Regions from separate parts of the Streptomyces phaeolivaceus genome, predicted to be linked through region 2. Evidence: riboswitches for the same ligand, from Rfam matches in the RefSeq annotation. Region 2 holds a riboswitch; each other region holds the start of a gene.

Region 1 (3,292 bases), 6.7 Mb from region 2:
CGGCACCCGGTAGGCCCGCCACAGCCGACGGCCGGGCACACCGGCCGGGCCGAGCAGCACCACGAGTGCGGTCAGCAGGACCAGGGCCGCGCCGGGCCAGGGCGGCAGGGAGATCGCCAGCACGGTGAGGCCGAGCCCGAGCACGGCCTTGTCCACGGGATGGCGGCGGCGCCAGCGACTGCTGTGCGCCGCCGCGTCGATCGGCAGCACGCGGGGTCAGACCCGCCCGGCGGGGGACTCCCCGGCACCACCGGACGAGCTGTCGTCACCGGAGGCGACCTTCGAGGCAGGCGCGGCCGTCGCGCCCACCGGGTCCGCCGCAGCCTCCCCGGCGGCTCCCGTGCCCCCGGTCCCGTCCGGCCGGGCCAGTGCCCGCGCCTCGCCCTGGCGGCGGCCCCGGTGGATGCCGAAGTAGTACGCGAGGACACCCGCGCCCAGCGCCGCCTGGAGGGCGAACAGCGCCGACTCGATCTCACCGGACGGCGGCTCGTACAGCGGGGAGAACCAGGGCTCGTAGTCCGGCTGGATCTCCGTGATCGCCGTCTCCGCCTCGGCGTCGGCGCCCGCGAAGGGCTCCTCCTTGTGGTCGCCGAGGCCGAGGGCCAGCGGCAGCACGGCGAGCGCGGCCACGACGAGCAGCAGCAGGACGTTGATCTTCGTGTTCTTGGTCATCGTGTTCCTGCTCATCGGGCCACCGCCTCGATCTCGGTCTCGGAGCGGTCGCGTTTGCCGGTCAGGAGCACGCCGAGCCGGGTCAGTTCACCCTTGCTCGACTGCACCAGCAGACGCATGACCAGCACCGTGAGCAGGCCCTCGCTCACGGCGAGCGGGATCTGGGTGACGGCGAAGATGGAGCCGAACTTGCCGAGCGCGCCCAGGAAACCGCTGCTCGGGTCGGGGAACGCGAGCGCCAGCTGCACGCTGGTGACGCAGTAGGTGACCAGGTCGGCGACGAACGCGCCGAAGAACACCGTGACCATCAGCGGCACGTCGAACCGCCGCAGCAGCCGGTAGATGCCATAGCCCGCCCAGGGCCCGACGATCGCCATCGAGAAGACGTTGGCGCCGAGCGTGGTGAGACCGCCGTGCGCGAGCAGCAGCGCCTGGAAGAGCAGGGTGATGGTGCCCAGGACCGCCATGATCGGTGGCCGGAAAAGGATGGCGCCCAGACCGGTGCCGGTGGGGTGGGAGCAACTCCCGGTGACCGACGGCAGCTTCAGGGCGGACAGGACGAAGGTGAAGGCACCCGAGGCACCGAGCAGCAGTGTGCTCTCGGGGTGCTCCTTGACCTCACGGGTGAGTGCCCTGACTCCGTGGACGACGAATGGCGCGGACGCGACGCCCCAGGCGATCGCGTGCGCCGGAGGAAGGAAACCCTCGGCTATGTGCATGGCTCAGCAGACCCTCTCCAGCACCTCGTGGATGGTTGACGCGCCTTGGCCGGTCTCCTGGCTTACGGGTCCCACCGCCCATGCTCCGCCTTCCCGGGTCCGAAGACCCAGTGGCTGCCCGTGAGGGCCGGAGCCGGACTTCCCGATCACAGTGGCGAGGGCCGCACCGGCATGACACCGGATTTCCCGTTCACCAAGGCGTGGTGACAGTAGTGCCCACATAAGGGCGCTGACAAGCGGAGACGAGGGGCGCGAGGGCGCCGTGGAACAGCTCACAGCACGGCGCACGCCCCACCCCTCCCACGCCTTGCGCGAGCCTGGGCACGCCGACGGCGGATGGCCGGAACCGATCGCACACCTGGCCGCCCTTGGCCCCGGGGCCCGGCCTGCGCTTCAATGCCGCCACCGCCACCGCCACCGCCACCGCCACCGCCACCGCCACCGCCACCGCCACCGCCACCGCCACCGCCACCGCCGGCCCGGCCGCGGTCACCCGGCACCGCCCCGACTCCGGCACCCTGGCCCTCGACGGCGAGCCCGTACGGCACTGGCGGCATCGTGCCCCGCGCCGGCAACGCACCGCGTTCGGCGTCGTCTTCCGGCAGCCCGGACTGTCGGCGGACCCCCGGCTGCGGCTCACCGACCTGATCGCCGAACCCCTCAGGGCCACCGGCCGCCGGGCGGAGGCACCGGCCCGGGTCGCCGAACTGGCGTCCACGGTCGGCCTCCCCCCCCGACCTGCTGACCCGCCGCCCCCACGAGGTCAGCGACGGCCAGCTCCAACGGGCCTGCCTCGCCCGCGCCCTGGTGCCGCGCCCCCGCTGGCTGATCCGCGACGAGATGACCGCCATGCTCGACGCGTCCACGACCGCGCACTGCTCGGGCGCTGGTGCGACCGCACGGTCCACCGGGGGAGCCTCGCCTGACCGAAACGTGGCACGAGCTTTACTGCGACCTTCTTGCAGCTGCGCATGCACTGCACAAGGCTGTGGGGGCTGGACCGGACGCACACCGCACGACGAGTCACGACGAGTGAGGCACCCACCCCATGGCTCCTGTCACCGACACCGCCGCCTCGGCCCCCACCGCCAGGAGCGGTCCCTCCTGGCGTCGGATCCGCGCCTCGCTGACCCGAAAGGAGTGGGCGAGCCTCGGCGGGATGGCCGGATTCATCCTGGCGCTGCATGTCATCGGCTGGTTCACGCTCGTGGTGATCGTCGCCCCCGAGCACTACGGCGTCGGCGGCAAGACCTTCGGCATCGGCATGGGCGTCACCGCCTACACCCTGGGCATGCGGCACGCCTTCGACGCCGACCACATCGCCGCCATCGACAACACCACCCGCAAACTGATGGGTGAGGGGCAGCGCCCGCTGTCGGTCGGTTTCTGGTTCTCCCTCGGCCACTCGTCGATCGTCTTCGCCCTCACCTTCCTCCTCACCCTCGGCGTCAAGGCGCTCGCCGGACCGGTCCGAGACGACGACTCCACCCTGCACGACATCACCGGCTGGCTCGGCACCACCGTCTCCGGGACCTTCCTGTACGTGATCGCGATCATCAACCTGGTGGTCATGGTGGGGATCTGGAAGGTGTTCCGCGAGATGCGCTCGGGCACCTTCGACGAGGCCGCCCTGGAGGAGCGGCTGAACAGCCGCGGCCTCATGAACCGGCTCCTGGGACGGCTGATGAGGTCGATCACCGAGCCCTGGCAGATGTTCCCGCTGGGCCTGCTGTTCGGCCTCGGCTTCGACACGGCGACCGAGGTGGCGCTGCTGGTCCTGGCCGGTTCGGGCGCCGCCTCCGGGCTGCCCTGGTACGCGATCCTGTGCCTGCCGATCCTGTTCGCCACCGGGATGTCGCTGCTGGACACGATCGACGGCTCGTTCATGAACTTCGCCTACG
Region 2 (3,292 bases):
TCCCCGACTCGACGGCCCCGCACCCCACGGCGTCGTCCGCGCAGACCCTGCTGCGCCTCTCCCGGGAGTACGAGGGCGAGCTGACGGTGTGCGCCACCGGCCCGCTCACGAACGTGGCCATCGCCCTGCTGGAGGACCCCCAATTCGCCCGCCGCGTCCACAGGTTCGTGTTCATGGGCGGCGCCGCCCAGGTCCCCGGCAACATCACCCCCGTCGCCGAGTTCAACATCTGGGCCGACCCGGACGCCGCCGAGATCGTGCTCTCCTCCGGCATCCCGTTCACCATGGTCGACCTGGACGCCTCGCACCGCTGGCTCTTCCGCCCCGCCGACCTCGCCGCGCTGGAGGCCGCGGGTCCGGGCACGGCGCTGGCCGCCCGGCTGATGCGCACGTACATGGACGCCTACACCCGGCACGGCGGCGACGGCACCTGCCCGCTGCACGATCCGCTGGCCGTGGGCGTCTGCGGCGACGAGGCGTTCGTCAAGGCCGCCGACGGGGCCGTCGTCGTGGAGTGCGCGAGCGAACTCACGCGCGGCCAGACCGTGTTCGTACCGGCCGCCGCCGGGCGCGTCCACTACCCCGAGTCCCCCGCCCTGACGGCCCGCCTCCGCACCACCGGCCGTGTCGCCCTGGGTCCGGGCACCCGCGACTTCAGCCAGGACTTCGTGGCGACGCTGCCGCGATGGCCGACGACGACCTGAACGCCCTGCCCCACCCCGCCCCACCCCACCCTGCTCTGTCCCGCCCCCTGCCCTGTCCCGGCCCACTCGGGCCGATCATCCGATGAACGACGGCGCCTGTGGAAAACCCCGGTCACGTGAAGTCGCCCCTGATGCAGACTGCGACGCATGGACATCACGATCAGGCGAGCGGCTCCCGACGAGTACGCCGCCCTCGGCGAGATCACCGCGCAGGCCTACCTCGGCGACGGACTGCTGGACTTCGGGGAGAGCGACGCGTACCTCGGTGAGCTGCGGGACGTCGCGAAGCGGGCGGCGGCGGCCGATGTGCTCGTGGCCGTGGCGGACGACCGGGTGCTCGGCGGTGTGACCTTCGTCCCGGCGGGCGGCCCCATGGCCGACATCGCCCGTACAGGAGAGGCCGAGATACGGATGCTCGCGGTCGCCCCGTCGGCGCGCGGCCGGGGTGTCGGCGAGGCCCTCGTGCGGGCCTGTCTGGAGCGGGCCCGGACCGTGGAGGGCTGTGCGCGCGTCGTGCTGTCGACCCAACGGAGCATGCACGCGGCCCACCGCGTCTACGAACGCCTGGGCTTCACCCGCACACCGGAGCGCGACTGGAACCCCTTCCCCGACCTCCTCGACCTCACGCTGATCACCTATGAGTTGACGCTCTGACACCCTGCGAAGTCGATTGCGACACAACATGTGGGGGTGACACCGCGCCCCGGCACTAGATGTATGCTCATGCTCGCTGTCGCCGCAGGGGAATCCGGTGCGAATCCGGAACTGTCCCGCAACGGTGTACTCGCGTGCGTACCTCTCCATTTGCGCACGCCTGTTCAGTCCGAACACCTGCCGACAGCGCGCCCGGCCGACCGGTCCGGGTGCCTGACGTCCGGGCCTCGTGGAATGGGCCGGTGGACGCGACGCCGCCGTGCGCTCGTGTGCTGCCGCCTGCCCTCCGCAAGGCCCCTTGCCGAGCGAGGGAGAGCCCCACGTGACCATCGCGCCAGCCGACCCGGTTTCAGCCGAACCGGCTTCAGCCACCCCGGCGACGGAGACCGACGGTCCCGGTACCGCGTTGCTGCGGACCCTGACCGAGCTGACCGTCGACCTCCCCGACGCCGACCCCGGCCGGGTCGCCGCCGCCGCCCTGCGCGGCCGGTCGGCGCGGGCCGACGAGGCGGAGCTGCGCGAGCTGGCCACCGAGGCCGCCGCGGGCCTCATCTCCGAGGACCCCGCCTACTCGAAGCTGGCCGCCCGACTGCTGGCCATCGGCATCCGCGCCGAGGCCGCCTCGCAGGGCGTCACGACGTTCACCGAGTCCATCACGGTGGGCCGGCGGGAGGGTCTGGTCGCCGACCGCACCGCGGAGTTCGCCCAGGCGCACGCCGGGCGTCTCGACACCCTGATCGACCCGGCGGGCGACGACCGCTTCGGCTACTTCGGTCTGCGCACCCTGCACAGCCGCTATCTGCTCCGGCACCCGATCACCCGCAAGGTCATCGAGACGCCCCAGCACTTCATGCTGCGCGTCGCCGCCGGCCTCGCCGAGGACGAGACCCCGCGCGCCATGGACGAGGTCGCCGCGCTCTACCGGCTCATGAGCCGCCTCGACTACCTCCCCTCCTCCCCCACCCTCTTCAACTCCGGTACGCGACACCCCCAGATGTCGTCCTGCTACCTCCTCGACTCCCCGCTGGACGAGCTGGACTCCATCTACGACCGCTACCACCAGGTGGCCCGCCTCTCGAAGCACGCCGGCGGCATCGGTCTGTCGTACTCCCGTATCCGCTCGCGCGGTTCGCTGATCCGGGGCACCAACGGGCACTCCAACGGCATCGTGCCGTTCCTGAAGACACTGGACGCCTCGGTCGCCGCGGTGAACCAGGGCGGGCGGCGCAAGGGCGCAGCCGCGGTCTACCTGGAGACCTGGCACTCCGACATCGAGGAGTTCCTGGAGCTGCGCGACAACACCGGTGAGGACGCCCGGCGTACGCACAATCTGAACCTGGCGCACTGGATCCCGGACGAGTTCATGCGCCGGGTGAACGCCGACGAGCCGTGGTCGCTGTTCTCCCCGTCCGACGTGCCCGAGCTGGTCGACCTGTGGGGCGCGGAGTTCGACGCCGCGTACCGCAAGGCGGAGGGCGACGGCCTGGCGAAGAAGACCATCCCGGCCCGCGAGCTGTACGGCCGCATGATGCGCACCCTCGCACAGACCGGCAACGGCTGGATGACCTTCAAGGACGCGGCCAACCGCACGGCCAACCAGACGGCCGAGCCGGGCCATGTCGTCCACTCCTCCAACCTCTGCACGGAGATCCTGGAGGTCACGGACGACGGGGAGACCGCGGTCTGCAACCTGGGCTCGGTGAACCTGGGTGCCTTCGTCGACCTGACGACGGGCGACCTGGACTGGGAGCGGCTGGACGAGACCGTCCGTACCGCCGTCACCTTCCTCGACCGCGTCGTCGACATCAACTTCTACCCGACCGAGCAGGCGGGCCGCTCCAACGCCAAGTGGCGGCCGGTCGGCCTCGGCGCGATGGGCCTCCAGGACGTCTTCTTCCAGCTGCGTCTGCCCTTCGACTCCCCCGAGGCGAAGG
Region 3 (3,292 bases), 2.6 Mb from region 2:
GGCGCGCGCGGAGATCGGCGCGCGCCGTGCGCAGTTCCCCGGTCTGCGGGAAGGAGCCGATCGTGGTGGTCGGCAGCAGCGGCAGCCCGAGGTGGGCGCGCTGGGCCGCCGCGCGCTCGGCGTACGGCTGCGAGCGCCGGGCGTCCGCCTCGGTGACGGCCGCCGCGCGCGCCCGGACGGCCGGGTCGTGGGTGATCGGCGAGCCTGCCCGGGAGGCCAGGTCGGCGCGGTTGGCGGCGAGTTCGCCGGTGATCGCGTCCGTGCCCTGGGCGAGGCCCTTGGCGAGGGCGACGATCTCGCCCGTCTTCTGCCGGGCGAAGGCGAGCCAGCGCAGGATCTGCGGCTCGATGTCCCGCTCCGGCGCCGCGTCCAGCGGCACATGGAGCAGCGAGCAGGAGGCGGCGACATCGATCCGGTCGGCCAGCCCGAGCAGCGTGCCGAGCGTGGCGAGCGAGGCCGACAGGTCGTTCACCCAGATGTTGCGGCCGTTGACGACCCCCGCGACCAGGCGCTTGCCCGGCAGTCCGCCCACGGCGGCCAGGGCGTCCAGGTTGGCGGCGGCGGCCTCCGTGAAGTCCAGGGCCAGGCCCTCGACGGGGGCCTTGGCCAGGACGGGGAGCGCGTCCCCGAGCCGGTCGAAGTAGGAGGCCACCAGCAGCTTCGGCCGGTCGGTGAGGGCGCCCAGGTCACGGTAGGTCCGCGTCGCGGCGTTCAGTTCGGCCGGGGTGCGGTCCTGGACCAGGGCGGGCTCGTCCAACTGCACCCACTGCGCGCCCGCCGCGCGCAGATCGGCGAGGACCTCGGCGTACACCGGCAGCAGCCGGTCGAGAAGGGTGAGCGGGTCGAAGTCGGCGGCCACACCGGGCGCGGGCTTGGCGAGCAGGAGGTAGGTGACCGGGCCGACCAGCACGGGCCGCGCGGCGAGACCCAGGGCGAGCGCCTCCTTCAGCTCCGCGACCTGCTTGGCGGAGTCGGCCGTGAAGACGGTGTCCGGGCCCAACTCGGGCACCAGATAGTGGTAGTTGGTGTCGAACCACTTCGTCATCTCCAGCGGCGCGACGTCCTGCGTGCCGCGCGCCATGGCGAAGTAGCCGTCCAGCGCGTCGGTCTCCACGGCCCCGCGGTGCCGGGCGGGGAGCGCGCCGACCATGACGGTGGTGTCGAGCACATGGTCGTAGTACGAGAAGTCGCCGGTGGGCACCTCGTGGATGCCGGCCCCGGCGAGCTGCCGCCAGTTGGTCCGGCGCAGTTCGGCGGCGGTGGCGCGCAGGGCGTCGGCGGTGACCCGGCCCTTCCAGTAGCCCTCGATCGCCTTCTTCAGTTCCCGGTTCGGGCCCTGGCGGGGGTAGCCGTACACGGTGGCCCGTGCTGCCGCGGCTGCGGACTTCGCTGTCACGGAGATCTCCTTCGCGAGATGAATCCCTGGGATCCCGGCGACGGGACGCGAGCGCGAAGGGGTGACGAACCGGACGGAAATCGGCCTCGCGCGACAAGGCGCGGCCGTGGCTTGTCCGATATGTGCGCCGACCCGCCCACGAGGTCACCGGGATGTCCGCGCACGGAGTGGTCCGCGCACGGGCAGTTGGCAGGTCTTCGGACTCGTGGGCACGCCCTCCCGACCGGAGGACACCTACTGGCCGTCGCTTCCCAGACCCTGTTCGTCGGGCCCAGTGCGTATGACGGCGGTCGTTCCCACTCACCGCTGCGGGGCAGTCCCGGATTCCCACCGGGTTCCCTCTTGCGACGCATCCCGTCTGGCGGACGGGGCGAACCAGCTGCACAGGTCAGCTTAGGCCCTGTCGTCACCTTCCCGCCCTCCCCCCGTCAGCCGTGGTCGTACGTGTGGAACCCCAGGCCGGTCTTCCGGCCGAGCAGTCCCGCCTCCACCATCCGCTGGAGCAGCGGGGGAGGCGCGTACAGCGGTTCACGGAACTCGTCGTACAGGGACTCCGCGATGGAGGCGACGGGTGGTGCGGGCGCCCGCCCAGCACACCGTCGAACACCTCACGGCACACGGGCACCAGCGCCGGATGGGCGACCCAGGAGCCGTCGAAGCCGTCCTCCGCCTCCCGTTCCTTGTCGAGGCGGACCTCGGCGAGCGCCGCCTCGTACGCGGCCGGGTCCTCGCCGGGCACCTGGGCGGCCATTCCGCCGATCGCGTGGGCGCCACGCCTGTGGTAGGTGCGCACCAGCAGTTCGGTGCAGGCGCGCAGAAACGGCGCGGTCGTGGTGACCTCGGCGCGGTCCGGCAGCAGGAAGTCGGTGCGGTGACCGAACGTCTTGATCAGACTGAACAGATAGTCCCAGCGCCCGGCGTTCAGGCCCGCGCCGTGCTCCCGCAGCTCATGGAGGATCTCCTCCCTCTCGAACGCGGCGGTGATCGTCTCGATGAGGACCGTGGCCCGGATCGTGCCCCGGGGGATGCCGAGCAGATCCTGCGCGGCGACGAAGATGTTGTTCCACAGCCGGGCCTCGTAGCGGTTCTCCAGCTTCGGCAGAGAGAAGTACGGCCCATGACCGGCGTCGATCTGCCGCCGCCCGCAGTGGAAGAGATACAGCCCGAAGTCCACGAGCGCGGCGGGCACCGGCCGGCCGTCGTAAGCGAGATGCTCCTCGTCGAGATGCCAGCCGCGCGGCCGTACGACGATCGTGGCGAGCCGCTCGCGGTCCTTGAGGCGGTACTCCTTGCCCTCGGGCGTGGTGAAGTCGATGCGCCGCTCGACGGCGTCCAGCAGACTGAGCTGGCCACCGACGATGTTGTCCCAGGTGGACGCGGTGGCGTCCTCGAAGTCCGCCAGCCACACCTGGGCACCGGAGTTGAGGGCGTTGACGGTTATACGGCGCTCGGGCGGACCGGTGATCTCCACCCGGCGGTCGGTCAGACCGGGGGCGGGCGGGGCGACCCGCCAGGTGGGGTCCGCGCGGACGGCGGAGGTGACCATTCGGTGAGCGTCGGTCGGCGCTGCTTCGCGGGGTCCCCTTCTCCTTCGTCCGGGTCGACCGGGCGGGCAACATGTCCAAACGGCAGTCCGCGACCGGCTTCCACTTCTCCCGGGCCGGCGGCACCTGCCCCCTGTGGAACGTGTACGAGGCGTTCGCGGCGCCCGGCCGTATCCATGTCCAGGTCGCCGAGATGCCCGACGGCGGACGGTATCTGTGGACGGCCCGTGCGCTGACCCGCCACCGGGGCGGCTGGGGCGAGCCGGGCAAGACCTTCGCCATCGGCCTCGGCTGCGAGATCCGCCACGCCCACCGGCTGGTCTACTCCGACGGCCTCGACCTCGCGAACGCC

What was found. A riboswitch is a leader RNA that binds a small molecule or an ion and turns the genes downstream of it on or off. The one in region 2 is predicted to bind cobalamin.
Region 1: linked by a shared signal. The riboswitch ahead of F9278_RS02475 (energy-coupling factor ABC transporter permease) and the one ahead of F9278_RS33235 (ribonucleoside-diphosphate reductase subunit alpha) in region 2 are both predicted to bind cobalamin.
Region 3: linked by a shared signal. The riboswitch ahead of metE (5-methyltetrahydropteroyltriglutamate--homocysteine S-methyltransferase) and the one ahead of F9278_RS33235 (ribonucleoside-diphosphate reductase subunit alpha) in region 2 are both predicted to bind cobalamin.

The regions. Positions count from the first base shown of each region.
Region 1 is NZ_CP045096.1:454,789-458,080, reverse strand. It holds gene cbiQ (cobalt ECF transporter T component CbiQ) at 1-210, opposite strand, end outside; gene F9278_RS02480 (energy-coupling factor ABC transporter substrate-binding protein) at 217-672, opposite strand; gene F9278_RS02475 (energy-coupling factor ABC transporter permease) at 684-1,391, opposite strand; cobalamin riboswitch at 1,422-1,604, opposite strand; partial or broken gene F9278_RS02470 (ATP-binding cassette domain-containing protein) at 1,760-2,309, shown strand; gene F9278_RS02465 (Nickel transporter NicT) at 2,518-3,292, shown strand, end outside.
Region 2 is NZ_CP045096.1:7,168,729-7,172,020, reverse strand. It holds gene F9278_RS33245 (nucleoside hydrolase) at 1-704, shown strand, start outside; gene F9278_RS33240 (GNAT family N-acetyltransferase) at 852-1,358, shown strand; cobalamin riboswitch at 1,422-1,557, shown strand; gene F9278_RS33235 (ribonucleoside-diphosphate reductase subunit alpha) at 1,681-3,292, shown strand, end outside.
Region 3 is NZ_CP045096.1:9,731,046-9,734,337, forward strand. It holds gene metE (5-methyltetrahydropteroyltriglutamate--homocysteine S-methyltransferase) at 1-1,396, opposite strand, end outside; cobalamin riboswitch at 1,568-1,791, opposite strand; partial or broken gene F9278_RS44270 (3-hydroxyacyl-CoA dehydrogenase family protein) at 1,825-1,965, opposite strand; partial or broken gene F9278_RS44275 (malate synthase) at 1,971-2,939, opposite strand; partial or broken gene F9278_RS44280 (short-chain fatty acyl-CoA regulator family protein) at 2,966-3,292, shown strand, end outside.